2 regions of the Pseudonocardia sp. Ae150A_Ps1 genome follow, and region 2 is predicted to be linked to the other one. Evidence: riboswitches for the same ligand, from Rfam matches in the RefSeq annotation. Region 2 holds a riboswitch; the other holds the start of a gene.

Region 1 (7,815 bases), 2.9 Mb from region 2:
CAGGGCCTTGTCCAGCATCGGCTTGTCGAAGCCCTCCCACCGGGCCGACGTGTCGGTCTCCGGGAGGATCACCCCGACCTTCGTCCCGCCGGCCCCCGCGTCGCCGCCGCCGGCGTCCTCCTGGCCGCCGCCCGCGCTGTTCTGACCGCAGCCCGCCACCACGAGCAGCAGGCCGAGACCCGCCGCCGTCACCGCCCGCCGCAACCGGGACCCACGCCCCGTCTCCCGCACCTTCATCGGCACATCCCCTCCACGACGTTGTGGATCACCGGCCGCACTGCACGGCCGAGTGAATGTTGCGAGCGCCAACGTATTCGCCCGGAGGTCGTGATCGACAGCCGGGTGAATCGAGAAAGTACGTGCCGGAAGGTCACGATCGGATCACGACGGGCGTCATTTGTTGCCGGCCCGGCCCAGCCGCTCTTGCCGCTCCGGCAAGTTTTCTTGCCGACCGGCACAGGGTGCCGGGACCCTGGCGACACCGACACGAGGAGCGCCATGAGCACGATGCCCGACCACGACGACCCCGCTGCCTTCTGGGAGGCCCTCTACGCCGGCCGCGACACCACCGTGGAGCCACGGGTGAACGCGCGCCTCGACGAGATCGCCGCGGCCCTCACCCCCGGCGACGCGCTGGACCTCGGCTGCGGGGGCGGCGGCGACGCGCTGTGGCTCGCCCGCCGCGGCTGGCGGGTCACCGCGGTCGACATCGCCGGGGCGGCGACCACCGCGCTGGCACAGCGCGCGGCCGCCGCCGGCCTCGGCGACCGCATCACCGCCGAGCGGCACGACCTGGCCGACACCTTCCCGGACGGCCGGTTCGACCTGGTCTCGGCCCAGTACTTCCAGACACCGTTCGCCCTGCCCCGCGCCCGGGTGCTGCGCACGGCGGTCGACGCGCTGCGCCCCGGCGGACGACTGGTCGTCGTCGACCACGGCTCGACCGCGCCGTGGTCGTGGAACCAGGACCCGGACACGCACTTCCCCACCCCGGAGGAGGTGCTCGACGGGATCGGGCCGGCACCCGTCGTCGTCGAGCGGGCCGACCGTCCGGTGCGGCGGGCGACCGGGCCCGGCGGGCAGACCGCCGACGTCGTCGACCACGTCCTGGTGCTGCGCCGGGACGGGTGACGCTCAGGCGCGCAGGGTGTCCAGCAGCTCGGCCTCGACCGCCGCGAGCCGCGGGTCGGTGAGGACGTCCCGGGTCCGCGGCCGCGGGAGGTCGACGGCGACCTCGCGCACCACCGTCGCCGGCCGCGGGGAGAACACGATCACCCGGTCAGAGAGGAAGGCGGCCTCGCGGACGTCGTGCGTGATCAGCAGGGTCGTCCAGCCGTAGCGCTCGCGCATCGACTCCAGCCACTCCTGCATCCCGGTGCGGGTGAGCGCGTCGAGGGCGCCGAAGGGCTCGTCGAGGAGCAGCACCTCCCGCCCGCCGACGACGGTCCGCAGCAGCGCGGCCCGCTGCCGCATCCCCCCGGAGAGCTCGGATGGGCGCGCCCCCTCGAACCCGTCGAGCCCGAACGGGGCGAACAGCGCCCGCGCGCGCTCGCGGGCCTCGCGGCGCGACACGCCCGCGACCTCGAGGCCGAGGGTGGTGTTGTCGAGGACCGTCCGCCACGGGAAGAGCAGGTCCTGCTGGGGCATCAGCCCGAACGGGGCGCCGTCCACCGGGTCGCCGTCGACCGTGGTCGCCCCGGTCACTGTGGCGCCGTCGAGGATCCCCGCCATCGCGGCGAACAGCGTGGACTTCCCGCACCCGGAGGGACCGACGATGGAGACGAACTCCCCCGGCGCGACGTCGAGCGACACGTCGTCGAGGACGGCCAGGCCGCCGTAGGACACCGACAGGTCCCGCACCGCCACCTTCATCGGTGATCACCCCGGTACCAGGGCGTCACCAGGCGCTGTACGACGTGGGTCAGCCCGAACAGCGCGACCGAGAGCACCGCCGTCACCGCGACGGCGGCGAGCACCAGGTCGGTGCGGAACTGGTTCTTCTGCAGCTGCATGAAGATCCCCAGCCCGGCACGGGCACCGACGTACTCGGCGAAGATCGCCCCGGTGACGGCGTAGGTGATCGCGATCCGCAACGACGTGAAGAACGACGGCATCGCCCCGGGCAGCCGGACGTAGCGGAACCGCTGCCAGCGGCTCGCCCCCATCGACCGCAGCAGCGCCGTGGCCGACCGGTCCGTCGCGGCGAACCCCTCGATCAGGCCGACGGTCACCGGGAAGAACGTCACCAGCGCGATGACCAGCACCTTCGGTAGCAGCCCGAACCCGAACCAGATGATCAGCAGCGGCGCGATCGCGACGACCGGGAGCGTCTGGGACGCCACCAGCAGCGGGGTCAGCGCCCGGCGCAGCCACGGGGAGAAGTCCACGCCGACCGCGATGGCCCACGCGACCAGCAGCGACACGGTGAACCCGACGACCGTCACCTGCACCGTCGGCAGCGTGTTCTCCCACAGCACCGACCGGAACGCCCAGCCCTGCTCGCCGACGCGCAGCGGCGAGGGCAGCGCCTGCGGCCGGACCCCGGTGACCGCGACGGCCGCCTGCCAGACGGCCAGCAGCGCCACGACCAGCAGCGCGGCGGGGGCGAGCCGGCGCATCACGGTGTCAGGTAGTCGTTGGTGAACCAGGTGGAGAAGTCGGGCTTCTCGCGGACCGGGGCGCCGTCGGGCCCGGCCACCGTCCCGGTGTCGTAGAGGAACCCGGAGAACGCCGACCACTTCTCCGGCGTCTGGAAGCCCACGCGGCCCTGCTCGTCGCGCAGGTAGCCGTCGGCGAGCATCGTCGCGCCCCGGTCGACGAGCTGGTCGTCGGTGAAGGCGCCCGGGTTGGCCTCGGACAGCATCCGGGCCGCACCGGCCGGGTCCTGCGCGGCGAGGGCGTAGCCGCGCTGGGCGGCCTGCACGAAGGCGCGCGCCCGGTCCGGGTTCTGCTGCAGCCAGGTCGAGTTGCCGACGAGGAGCACGTTGTAGGCGTCCGGGAAGCCGTAGTCGGTGTACCGGAACGTCTTCAGCGGCTCGCCCCGCAGCTGCGCCTCGATGCCCTCGACGTTGACGAACGGCTCGGTGAAGTCGGCCTGCCCGGCGTAGAGCGCCTCGTAGGCCGCGGTGTTCAGCACCTCGGTGCGGATGTCGCCGCGTCCGCCGTCGTTGCGGATCACCGCCTGCATCTTCGCGACCTCGCCGGGCTCGCCGAACCCGGCGTAGACCTTGCCGTCGAGGTCGCGCGGCGACCGGATGTCGGCCCGGTCGGCGCGGACCGCGATCTCGGTGGCCCAGTGCTGCAGGACCGCCATCACCGAGGTGATGTCGGCACCCGCGGCCCGGGAGTAGGTGAAGGAGCTCTGGAAGCTGATGCCGAAGTCCGCGGCGCCGCTGCCGACGAGCGTGTCCGGCGACGTCTGGTTGTAGGGCAGGAACTCGACGTCCAGCCCGGCGTCGCGGAAGTACCCGGCCTGCTGGGCGGCGAACAGGCCGATGTGGTTGGTGTTGGGCGTCCAGTCCAGCGCGACGCGGATCGGCTGGTCCCGGTCCGCTCCCCCGCCGTCGCCGCCGGCACAGCCGGACAGCGCGAGGACGAGCGCGAGCAGCAGGACGATCGGACGGGCACGTGACAGCACGAGAGCGGCCTCCCTACGCCGGTGTCACCCGGATCAGGTTCGAACGGTCGGCGGCCGGTCCTGCCGCCCTCTCAGCCTCGGTGCGCGGGCTCCCGCGGTACGGCCGGTCAGCCTACGCGGGTACACAGCCGCGCCCGTCGATCACCGACCGTTGATCGTCATCACCCTGTGTCACATTCGAGCGCGAGACGCGAGCCGGTGTCACCGAGCCGCCGCTCGATCGTTATCCTCGGGCTCCGCGAGAGCGACGCTGCGTGACCGGCCGGATCCGAATCCGCGGACCCGTCCGACGCGGCGCGGAAGGGACGAGATGGCGGCCTCCCCGTGGATCTCCGGAACGGCCGGCCGCGTGACACCCGATCCTGCGCCCGCCCTCGTGCGGGTGGCGCTGCAGGCCGGGTCGACCTCGGTCGCCCACGTCGACGTGGCCGCGATGCTGTCCGGTCTCTGCGTGGCGCTCGTCCCCGCCGCAGGTGTCGGCGGTGCCGCCCTGCTGCTCCGTGAGCCGGCCGACCCCCGTGACCCGGAGGGCCGGCGGGTGTTCGGCTCGGACACCGCCGCGCCCCGGCTCGGGGAGCTCCAGCGCCGTGCCGACGCCGGGCCGGGCCCGGCCGCCGAGCGCGGCGACCGGGTGCTGCTCACCCCCGACCTGACCCGGTCCGGGCCGCCCGAGCTCGCCGCCGCGGCAGCGGACTGCGGGCTGGTCCGGTCGCTCGCCGTCCCGGTACCGATCGCCGGCCGCACCGGCGGGGTCCTGCAGCTGTTCGCCCGGGGCGGCCCGAAGGACCGGCTCACCGAGGACCTGGCCGACGCGCTGCGCGCGGTCGTGACGGCGCTGGCGGCCCGCATCGCCGACGTCCGGGAGATCGCCAGACTGGAGCAGGCGGCGGCCCGCGAGGCGGGGACGGGCACGTCCTCGCTCCCCGGTGCGCCGTCCGCACTCCCGGGGGTGCCCCCGGGAGCCGAGCTGCGCGGGACTGCCCGGCCCGGCGGCCCACGGGACGGTGCCGCGAGCCCGTGGGCCGGGCGGTCCCCGGTCACGGGTCCGTCGAGCAGGTCGGCTCCGTCGGGCCCCGGTTCGCCGGGCCCCGGTCGCGGCCGGGCCGCCGGATCGGACTCCGCCCGGGCGGGGGACCCGCGCACGCGCACCGACGGACCGGACGACGACCGCGTCCGGCCGCGCGACCCGTGGCCCGCACCGGCGGGCGATGCGCCCGCACGACCGTCCGGCCCTCCGGCGCCCCGGCCGGCGGATCCGTCCGCGGCGGGGCAGGCGGGCCCGGTCCCCGCCCGGCTGCCGTCCCCGCGGGACCCGATCAGCGGTGGCACCCGGATCGGACGCGCGGACGGTCCGCGGAACGGCTCCGGCCGCACCGCGGAGCCGGGTCGCGACGGCGGCCGGGAGTCCGGCCCGCTCGGCGGACGACCGCAGGCCCCCGGGACCCGCGAGGGTGACGGACCGCTCCCGCGGACGCCGGCCGACCGGTGGATCGGCTCCCGGGCCGATCCCGCGACCGACGCCGCCGGCGACCGGGAGGTCCACGGGGCGGACGGTCACGACGACGTGCCGCCGCGCGCCGACCGGACGGCCCTCATCCCGGTGGCGCGCCGGTCGGGCGGGACCGGGTCCGGCCCGCAGGTCCCCGCGCAGCGCCGGGCCCGGCACCGTCGCCGGTCCGACTGAGGGCGTCGCCGCTCAGGTGGCGGACGGCCGCACCGGGTCCGGCCCACCCGGACGACCGGCGCCGGCCACGGCCGCCCGGACCGCCGTCACACCGGCGGTCCGGCTCCGGTGGGCGCGTGCTCCGCGGACGGGTCCCCCGAGGACGGGTGCTCCGAGGACGAGGGCACGTGCTCCGACGGCGTACGCTCCGCGGACGTGCTCGGCGACACCGAGTCCCCGGCACCGGCGACGTCCCCGGCGACGTCTCCGGCACCCGCCACGTCCTCGGCACCGGCCTGCCCGGCCGCCCGTCCGGCCTCGACCTGGGCGTGTTCCTGCAGGTAGGCCGACACCCGCTGGCGGCTGACCCCGAACAGCCGTCCGATCCCGGCGATCGTCTCCCCCTCGCCGTGCAGCGCCACCGCCTCCTCCCGGCGGAAGCGGCCGCCGACGGCGCCGAGGCCGTCCAGCGCGCGGGTGACGCTCTCGACGATCAGCGGGCGGTTCTCCTGCGGCACGATCTCCCGCCAGCCGAGGCCGCGGGACCGCAGCTCCTGCAGCTCCAGCACGCGCTGCCGGGCCGACTCCAGGTCCGCGATCGACGCGTCCAGCTCGGCACCGAGTGCGGCCAGCGCGGAGTCCGCGGTGTCCGCGGAGTCCGAGTCACCCGCACCGGCAGCGCCGGATCCGTCCCCCACCATCGTCACCCTTCCGAGCGTACGGCCCGGTGTCACCCACCCTGGCTCGCCGCGTAGTCTCGACCAACGCAAGGGGGGTTGCTCCCTCGAACGGGCTATCACCGACCTACCGGTCGGACAGGAGGAGCGGGATGGCGCGGTACGACGTCGTCATCGTCGGCGGGGGCTCGGCCGGTGCCGTGCTGGCCAACAGGCTCAGCGCCGACACCGATCGTACGGTACTCGTCCTGGAGGCGGGCCGGCCCGACCACCGGTGGGACCCGGTGATCCGGATGCCCGCGGCGCTGTCCCAGGCGTGGGGGAACCCGCGGTACGACTGGTGCTACACGACCGACCCCGAGGACGGTCTCGCCGGCCGCCGGATCGCCGTCCCGCGCGGGAAGGTGCTCGGCGGGAGCAGCAGCATCAACGGGATGGTCTACCAGCGGGGCAACCCCGGTGACTACGACCGCTGGGCCACCGGGCCGGGCCTGTCCGGGTGGAGCTCGGCGCACTGCCTGCCCTACTTCCGGCGCCTGGAGCGGCGGCTCTCCGAGCACCGCATCGCCCTCGACGCCGACGGCGCCGGGCCGCAGGTCCTCGAGCGCGCACCGGCGTCCGGCCCGCTCAACGACGCCTTCCTGATCGCCGCCGGGCAGGCCGGGCACGCGGTGCTCGACAACGTCAACGGCCCCCGCCAGGAAGGCTTCTCCCGCACCGAGCGGACGATCTTCCGTGGCCGGCGGTACTCCGCCACCGACGCCTACCTGCACCCGGTCTCGGCGTCACGCCCGAACCTGCGGGTCCGGACCGGGGTGCAGGTGCGCCAGCTGCGGTTCGACGCCGGCGGGTCCCGCGTGATCGGCGTCCGCTACAGCACCCCGGACGGGCTCACCCACGACGTCGACGCCGGCGAGACGATCCTGTGCGCCGGTGCGGTCGCCACCCCCCAGCTCATGCAAGTCTCCGGGATCGGGGACCCCGCCCACCTCGCGACGCTCGGGATCGACGTCCGGGCCGCGCTGCCGGGGGTCGGGGCGAACCTGCAGGACCACCTGGCCATCCACCTGCAGCACACGTGCCTCCGGCCGGTCTCGCTGGCCGGTCAGCGCCGGGCCCACCGGCTCCCGGGCGCGGCGGCCCGCTGGCTCGTCTCGGGCACCGGGATCGGCGCGAGCAACCACTTCGAGATCGGCGGGTTCGGCTCGACCTCGCTCGCCGCGGGCGTGCCGGACGTCATGATGCTGTTCGCACCGGTCGCGATGCGCTTCGCGCCGGACATCCGGCCGGTCGGGCACGGGTTCGAGATGCACGTGAGCGTCATGGCCTCGGACGCGCGGGGCACCGTGCGGGCGGTCTCGCGGGACTCGTCGGTCCCGCCGCGCCTGCAGATGGGCTACCTCGCGACCGAGGACGACCGGCGGCGCTGGGTCGAGGCCATCGGGATCGCCCGCGGGATCCTCTCCCAGCCGGCCTTCGCCGGGCTGGACGGCGGCGAGACGTTCCCGGGCCCGGGCGTGCGCAGCCCCGAGCAGATCCTGGACTGGGTGTCACGACGCGCCCAGAACGGGCTGCACCCGACGAGCACCGCCCGGATGGGCACCGACGAGGGCTCCGTCATCGACCCGTCGTCGATGCGCGTGCACGGCGTCGGCGGGCTGCGGGTGGTCGACGCGTCGGTCTTCCCGGACGTGCCGAACGCCAACACCTACGGGCCGGTCGTGATGGTCGCCGAGCGCGCTGCCGACCTGGTCCTCGGCAACACGCCGCTGGCGCCGGAGGACCGCCCGTCCTTCCCCGCGCCGCGGCGCGACGGGAGCCCGGTGCCGGGTCTCGTG
Region 2 (7,815 bases):
GTGAGCCGGGACAAGGCCATCGAGATCAAGAACAAGGCGGCCGCCAAGAAAGGCAAGGGCGTCGCCGAGGGCACGGTCGTGGCGGCGGGTCAGTCGTCCGGGCGCGGGGTCGCCGGCCCCACCGGCGAGGAGACCGTGCTGCTCGACCCGTCGCAGGCGCCGGCCCAGCCGTCGCGCTCCGCGGGGCACGGGCGCTGGCGCCGGGTCCGTCTCACCCGGCGGACGGTGATCGTCTCCGCGGTGCTCGGGGTCCTGACCTTCGCGGTGTCGATGTTCCTGATCACTGGGATCGAGGTCGTGAAGGGATCGTCGCTGGCGGGCAACAGCTCCAGCACCTCGGTCGGGAGCGTGGTGACCGGCCCCGCCCCGGCACCGGAGACCGACGACGGCAGTGGCTCCACCGACTCGTCGGACTCGGCGACGAGCACGTCGGAGTCCGCGACGAGCACCTCGGAGTCGTCGAGCAGCACCAGCAGCACCGAGTCGTCGCAGGACGAGCAGGGCGGCACGGAGCAGCAGGACGGCTCGGGCAGCAGCGGGAACCCGCTGCAGGACGGGCTCAGCCGGGTGCTGCCGACCCAGCAGCCCGACTCCGGGTCGGGCGGGTCCGACCGGTCCGGACAGTCCGGTCAGGGCAGCGGGGGCGCGGCTCCGTCCAACTGAGCCGCTCCGGCACCGCAGCGCACGGCCCCGGTGGGCGATCGGCCCATCGGGGCCGCCGTACGTCCGGGGCTCAGCGGGGCAGCCGGGCCCGCAGCCGGGCCGCGGCGGCGCGCGGGTCGTCGGCCTGCGTGATCGCCCGGACGACGACGATCCGGTCCGCCCCAGCGTCGAGCACCGCGTCGAGCCGCTCCTCGTCGATCCCGCCGATCGCGAACCAGGGCCGTGCCGGGGCACGGCCCGCGACCTCGCGGACCAGGTCGAGGCCGGGTGCCGGCCGTCCGGGCTTCGTGGGGGTCGGCCAGCACGGGCCCGCGCAGAAGTAGTCCACGCCGTCCTCACCGGCCGCGGCGAGCGTCTCGTCCGCGCTGTGCGAGGAGCGGCCGACGAGCACGTCGTCGCCGACGACGCGGCGGGCCCAGTGCACGGGCAGGTCGTCCTGCCCCAGGTGCAGCACGTCGGCGCCGGCGGCCAGCGCGACGTCGGCCCGGTCGTTCACGGCGAGCAGCGCGCCGTGCCGGCGGTAGGCGTCGGCGAGCACCTCCAGGGCGGCGAGCTCCGCCCGGGCCTCCAGCGGGCCGTCGTCGCCGCCCTTGTCCCGGAGCTGGACGACGTCGACCCCGCCGGCGAGGGCGGCGTCGGCGAACTCGGCCAGGTCGCCGCGCTCGGTGCGGGCGTCGGTGCACAGGTACAGCCGCGCGTCCTGCAGGCGGGCGAGCCGCCGGGCGCGGGGATCGGTGTCGGACACGGACCGCACGCTACGGCGTAGCCTGGGGACTCGTACGACCGAGAACCACGGGAGCCCGGCGATCGGGCTGAGAGGGGACCAGGCGCGGTCCCGACCGTCGAACCTGATCCGGGTCATGCCGGCGCAGGGAGCGAGGTGGCAGATCCATGACCGTCCGACTGGCCGTCGCGGGTGCCGGGGCGATCGGGCTCGCGGTGGCCCGCGAGGCCGCGCGCGCCGGTCACCGCGTCACCGTGTTCGACCCGGCCCCGGCCTCCGGGGCGTCCTGGGTGGCCGGGGGGATGCTGGCCCCCGTCACCGAGGCGTGGCCCGGCGAGGAGGACCTGCTGGAGCTGGGGCTGGACTCGGTCGCCCGCTGGCCCGGCTTCGCCGCCGAGCTGTCCGCCGACGCGGGCGCCGACGCCGGGCTGCACCCGGAGGGCACCGTCGTGGTGGCGACCGGCTCCGGTGACCGCGACGAGCTGCACGCCCTCGCCGGTCACCTCGACTCGCTCGGCAGGCCGGTGCAGCGGCTGACCGGGCGCGAGCTGCGCCGGCTCGAACCGGCGATCGGCCCGGACGTCCGGGGCGGCCTCTCGGTGCCGGGGGACCCCTCGGTGGACAACCGGCTGCTGCTGGCGGCGCTGCGCGCCGCGTGCGAGCGCGGCGGGGTGCGGATCGACGAGCGCGCGGTGGAGTCCGTGCGCGACGACGGCACCGCCGTGACCGGGGTCCGGCTCACCGACGGGACCGAGGTCGGGGCGGACGTCGTCGTGGTCGCGGCGGGCGCGCACTCGTCGTCGCTGCACCCGTCGCTGGCGGGCCTGGTCCGCCCGGTCAAGGGCGAGATCCTGCGGCTCACCCGCCGGTCCGGGGCGCTGCCGCCGCCGTCCCGGACGGTGCGGGCACTCGTCGACGGACGTCCGGTGTACGCCGTGCCGCGCGTGGTACCCGGTCACGGGGACCTGGTGATCGGCGCGACGACGTCGGAGAACGGGTTCGACACGGCCGTCACCGTCGGCGGGGTCCGAGACCTGCTCCGCGACGCGGAGCGGATCCTGCCCGGGATCGCCGAGTACGAGCTGACCGAGACGGCGGCCGGGCTGCGCCCGGGGAGCCGGGACAACCTGCCGCTGATCGGCCGCACCGGGCCGGACGGCCTGGTCGCGGCCACCGGCCACGGCCGGAACGGCATGCTGCTCGTCCCGGTCGCGGTGGCCGCGGTGGCCGCGGTGCTGCGGGGCGACGACGTGCCCGCCGCCGCCCGCGCGGCGGACCCGCGCCGGTTCGCACCGGCCGCGGCGGAGAGGAGCTGACGATGCGCATCGTGCTGAACGGCGAGGAGCGCGAGATCGACGACGGCGCGGACCTCGTCCGCCTGCTCGCCGACGCCGGCATGCCCGAGCGGGGCATCGCCGTCGCCGTCGACGGGGAGGTGGTGCCGCGCGCCGCGCGGGCCGGGTTCGTCCCGGCCGAGGGTGCGCGGATCGAGGTGCTGACCGCCGTGCAGGGAGGATGACGATGGACAAGCTCGCGTTCGGGGACCACCTGTTCGACTCCCGGTTGATCACCGGCACCGGCGGTGCCGCCAACCTGGAGATCCTGGAGCGGGCGCTGGTCGCGTCCGGCACCGAGCTGACGACGGTGGCGCTGCGCCGCGTCGACGTCGAGGGCGGGACCGGGCTGCTGGACCTGCTGCGCAGGCTCGGGATCCGGTTGCTGCCCAACACCGCGGGGTGCCGGACCGCGGCCGAGGCGGTCCTGACGGCGCGGATGGCCCGCGAGGCGCTGGAGACCGACCTGGTGAAGCTGGAGGTCGTCGCCGACGAGCGGACCCTGCTCCCGGACCCGGTCGAGCTCCTCGACGCCGCCGAGCAGCTCGTCGACGACGGCTTCACGGTGCTGCCCTACACCAACGACGACCCGGTGCTCGCCCGCAAGCTGGAGCAGGCCGGCTGCGCGGCCGTCATGCCGCTGGGCTCGCCGATCGGCACCGGACTGGGCATCCGGAACCCGCACAACATCGAGATGATCGTCGCGGAGGCCGGTGTGCCGGTGGTGCTCGACGCGGGCATCGGCACGGCGTCCGAGGCCGCGCAGGCGATGGAGCTGGGGTGCGACGCCGTCCTGCTCGCCACCGCCGTCACCCGCGCCGCGGATCCGGAGCGGATGGCGCGGGCCATGCGGCGGGGCGTCGAGGCCGGGTGGGACGCCCGGCACGCCGGGCGGATCCCGCGCCGGTACTGGGCGCAGGCAAGCAGCCCGTGAGTGGAAAAGTCGGTCCGGGCCGCACTAACCACTCACGAGCCGGAGGCCCAACGCCTCCAGCTCCAGCCCGGCCAGCCGCCGCACGACGTCCGGGTCCCCGGCCCGCCAGGCGGCCGCCGGGTCCGGGGCGATCCGGGTCAGCCGGGCCACCGGCACGCGGGTGAGGGCGCGGACCGCGAGCAGGTCCGGTGCCGTGTGCCGGGCGGCGACCGCGGCTCCGGCCCGGCGGGCGTAGCGCAGCCGCAGCGGCAGCCAGCCGAGCAGCACCGGGAGCAGCAGCACCAGCGGGACCACGACCAGCGACCCGGTGGCGAGCGTTCCGACGGTCTCGCCGTACTGCCGTCCGGCCGAGGCCAGGTCCGCGCCCGCGCCCGAGGCCGGCTCGAACGCACGGGCGAGATCGGGACCGACGAACGGGACCGCCGACACCGCGCCGGAGACCCCGGCGAACGCGTCGGAGACCCGGCCGCCCGCCGCGACCAGCGACTCGCCGGGCCCCTCCAGGGCCCGGAGCCCGTCGTGCACCGCGACACCCGCCACCAGCGCGAGCACCACCCACAGCACTGCGACGACGTCGGCGACGACCTGTCGCGCCAGCCGGTCGGGACGTTCCGCGTACCACCGCATCGGACCTGTGTACCGGTCCCGGAATCCGATCGCCGTGCGGGTGCGCACCTGCTGGGGTGGGGGCATGGACCGATCGCTGACCGTCAACCGCGCCTCCTGGGACGACCGTGCCCCGCTGCACGCCGAGAGCCCGGACTACCGGGTCGACCAGCTGGTCGGCGATCCGGAGGCGCTCTCCGGCGTCGTCCGGTTCGACCGGGACCGGCTGGGTGACCTCACCGGCCTGCGCGTTGTGCACCTGCAGTGCCATCTCGGGACGGACACGCTGTCGCTGCACCGCCTGGGTGCCCGGGTGACCGGGCTGGACTTCTCGCCTGCGTCGCTGGAGCACGCCCGGTCGATCGCCGCCCGGGCCGGCGCCGAGATCGACTACGTCGAGGCCGACGTGCAGCGGGCCGACGAGGTGCTGCCCCGGCACGCGTTCGACGTCGTCTACACCGGGATCGGCGCGCTGTGCTGGCTGCCGAGCATCGAGCGGTGGGCCGCTGTCGTCGCGGCGCTGCTGGCGCCGGGCGGGCGGCTGCTCGTCCGGGACATGCACCCGCTGCTCGGTGCGCTCGACGAGCACGACCTGTCCCTGCGGTACCCGTACTTCGAGACGGCCGAGCCGGTCGTGTCCGAGGAGGACACGAGCTACGTGCCGACGTCGCGCCCGCTGTCCGCCACCGTCACGCACTCCTGGAACCACGGCATCGGCGAGATCGTCACCGCACTGCTGGGGCAGGGGCTGACGGTCACCGCGCTCGCCGAGCACGCCAGCGTGCCGTGGGAGGCGCTGCCGGGCCGGATGGCCGAGGGCGACGACGGCGAGTGGCGCGTCACCGGGGACGGTCCGGCCCTGCCGCTGAGCGTCACCGTGCAGGCGGTCGCGCCCTGAGCGTCTGCCGCCCGCGGTTCAGAGCAGGCCGAGCTTCGTCGCGGCGTAGACGGCCTCGGCGCGGCGGGACACCATCAGCTTGCGCATGAGGTTCCCGACGTGGAACTTCACCGTGGTCTCGGAGATGAATAGCTCGGCGCCGATGGCCCGGTTGGACAGCCCGCGCGCCAGGAGCCGCAGCACGTCCAGCTCGCGGTCGGTTAGCCGCTCGCGGTCGGGCATCCCGCCGGACAGCGAGCGCACCATCGCCGAGGCGGAGCGGGCGTCGAACGCGCTCTCGCCGCGCGACACCGCCCGGATCGCCCGCACCAGCTCGGTGGTGTCGACGTCCTTCACGACGTAGCCGCGGGCCCCGGCCTGCACCGACTCGACGACGAGGCGGTCCTCGGCGAACGTGGTCAGCACGAGCACCCCGATCCCCGGGTGGTCCGCGCAGAGCTTGCGGCACACCTCCAGGCCGTCGGTCTGCGGGCCGGACGCCAGCTTCAGGTCCAGCAGCACGACCTGCGGGCGCCCCGCCGCGACGGCGGCGAACGCCTCCGGGGCACTGCCCGCCTCGCCGACGACGCGCAGGTCGTCCTCGCGCTCCAGGACGGCGCGGAGGCCCTGGCGCATGATCGAGTGGTCGTCGACCAGCACGATCCGGATCGGACGGGTCGAGGGCAGGTCGCGCCGGGGGGTCCCACCGGCGTGTGCGGGCGCCGGCGGGGTCCGCAGTGGTCCGCTCACGAGATCTCCTTCACCGGCGTCCCGAGCGGGACGTCCACCTGGACCTGCAGGCCGCCGATCCGGGACCGGCGGAAGCGCAGGGCCCCACCCATCTCCCGGGCCCGGGCGTCCATGTTGACCAGCCCGCGGTGCTCACCGGAGGGGCCGCGGACCGACGCCGCACGCAGCGTGCGGCGGATCTGGTCGGGGGAGGCGCCGCCGTCGTCGGACACCGACAGGCGGATCCGGTCCGCCTGGTACGCCAGCCGGACCACCGCCCGCGACGCCGACGCGTGCATCGCCGTGTTGAACAACGCCTCGCCGGCGATCCGGAACAGCGACTGCTCGTGCTCGTGCTGCAGCGGGACCGGGGTGCCGCCGATGGTCACCTCGACGCGCAGCTCGTCGGGCATGTGCACGGTGGACAGCTGCCGCAGCATCGACGGCAGATCCTTGTCGCCGTGGTCGTCGTCGTTCAGGGCGTAGATCGCCGAGCGCAGCTGCTCCACCGCGCGCCGGGTGAGGTCCTTCGCGGTGTCGAGGTGCTGCAGCAGGTTCGGGTCGGCGATCTCCGAGCGGCACAGCTCGATGTGCATCCCGGCCGACAGCGCGTACTGGGTGACGCTGTCGTGCAGCTCGCGGGCGATCCGGTGCCGCTCGTTGTCGAGCACCTCGCGCTGGCGGGCCGCGCCCAGTGCCTGCTGGGTGGCCATCAGCTCGTCGTTGCGGGTCCGCAGGTCCTCGGCCTGGGCGGCGGTGCGGGCGTGCAGGGCCTCGGACCGTTCGAGCAGCGCGCAGTTCTGCAGGGCCGACGCGGTCTGGCCGGCGAGGATCCGCAGCACCGAGTGGTCGGTGTCGTCGATGTCGTGGTCCGGCGGGGTCCAGGCGGCGAACCCGCCGACGGTGCGGCCGTTCAGCCGGATCGGGACGTGCAGGTGGGAGCGTTCGTCGTTGCCGCGGTGGGCGGCGGACTCGTGGGCGATCCCGTCCCCGGACCGGAGCAGCGCGACGTGCCGGCGCACCTTGTCCGGCACCAGCCGGAGGTCCGCCCACTCGACGCCGTCCGGGCCCAGCACGACGTGCCGGGGTGTCGCGTCGGGCAGCTCGCCGTCGACCAGCCCGAGGATCACCCAGTCCGCGGAGAGGTGGTCGGCGGCGGCGTCGGCGACCGCACGGACCAGCGCCTCGGAGCCCTCCATGGTCCGCACCAGGGCCGCGGAGATCCGGTCGAGCGCGAGGATGACCCGCTTGAGCCGCTCGGCGTTGACCCGGTACTCCGGGTAGAACGACGGCTTGCCGGTCCGCAGGCCGGTCAGCTGGTCGAGGTCCGGGCGGCTCCCGAAGCCGTTGGTCGACGGCGCGGGCGTGCGGCGGCTCGGGAACCGGGCGGCGGCCGTCACCGTCGGGGCCTCAGAGTGCTTCCCGGAACAGATCCTCGATCTGCTCCACCGTTGCGGTGCGCGGGTTGGTGGTCAGGCAGGCGTCGCCGAGGGTGAGCCGGGGGAGGCGGGGCACGTCCGAGTCGCGGACCCCGATCGCCGCGAGCCCGGTGGGGACGCCGACCTCGTCGGCGAGCTTGCGGACCTCGGTCGCGACCATGTCGACGGCCTCGTCGCCGGGCATGCCGGGCCGTGCGGGCAGCCCATCGCCTGGGCGATCGGGACGAACCGCGTCGGGTCGTCGGCGCCGTTGAAGCGGATGACGTGCGGCAGCAGCACCCCGTTGATCAGCCCGTGCGGCAGGTCGAGCATCCCGCCGACCTGGTGGCTCATCGCGTGCGTGGCACCGAGGATCGCGTTGGTGAAGGCCAGCCCGGCCTCCAGCGCGGCCTGGGCCATCGCGGTGCGCGGGCCGTCGTCGGTGCGGCGGATCATCGTCGTCGGCAGGTTGGTGTGGACGAGTGCGACCGCGTGCAGCGCGTGGGTGTCGGTCAGCGGGCCGTGCGCCA

Evidence for each region. A riboswitch is a leader RNA that binds a small molecule or an ion and turns the genes downstream of it on or off. The one in region 2 is predicted to bind thiamine pyrophosphate.
Region 1: it holds a riboswitch for thiamine pyrophosphate, as region 2 does, so the genes downstream of both, Ae150APs1_RS28145 (ABC transporter substrate-binding protein) here and thiO (glycine oxidase ThiO) in region 2, are expected to answer to the same signal.

What each region holds. Positions count from the first base shown of each region.
Region 1 is NZ_MCIJ01000001.1:5,966,155-5,973,969, reverse strand. Features, by position in the region: gene Ae150APs1_RS28165 (substrate-binding domain-containing protein) at 1-237, opposite strand, end outside; gene Ae150APs1_RS28160 (methyltransferase domain-containing protein) at 499-1,131, shown strand; gene Ae150APs1_RS28155 (ABC transporter ATP-binding protein) at 1,135-1,872, opposite strand; gene Ae150APs1_RS28150 (ABC transporter permease) at 1,869-2,618, opposite strand; gene Ae150APs1_RS28145 (ABC transporter substrate-binding protein) at 2,618-3,637, opposite strand; TPP riboswitch at 3,631-3,743, opposite strand; gene Ae150APs1_RS28140 (hypothetical protein) at 3,987-5,321, shown strand; gene Ae150APs1_RS28135 (hypothetical protein) at 5,408-6,007, opposite strand; gene Ae150APs1_RS28130 (choline dehydrogenase) at 6,130-7,815, shown strand, end outside.
Region 2 is NZ_MCIJ01000001.1:3,084,509-3,092,323, reverse strand. Features, by position in the region: gene Ae150APs1_RS14260 (hypothetical protein) at 1-663, shown strand, start outside; gene thiE (thiamine phosphate synthase) at 734-1,417, opposite strand; TPP riboswitch at 1,449-1,556, shown strand; gene thiO (glycine oxidase ThiO) at 1,555-2,703, shown strand; gene thiS (sulfur carrier protein ThiS) at 2,706-2,906, shown strand; gene Ae150APs1_RS14240 (thiazole synthase) at 2,909-3,655, shown strand; gene Ae150APs1_RS14235 (hypothetical protein) at 3,680-4,282, opposite strand; gene Ae150APs1_RS14230 (class I SAM-dependent methyltransferase) at 4,347-5,159, shown strand; gene Ae150APs1_RS14225 (response regulator transcription factor) at 5,178-5,888, opposite strand; gene Ae150APs1_RS14220 (histidine kinase) at 5,885-7,267, opposite strand; gene Ae150APs1_RS34645 (iron-containing alcohol dehydrogenase) at 7,278-7,466, opposite strand; partial or broken gene Ae150APs1_RS14215 (iron-containing alcohol dehydrogenase) at 7,565-7,815, opposite strand, start outside.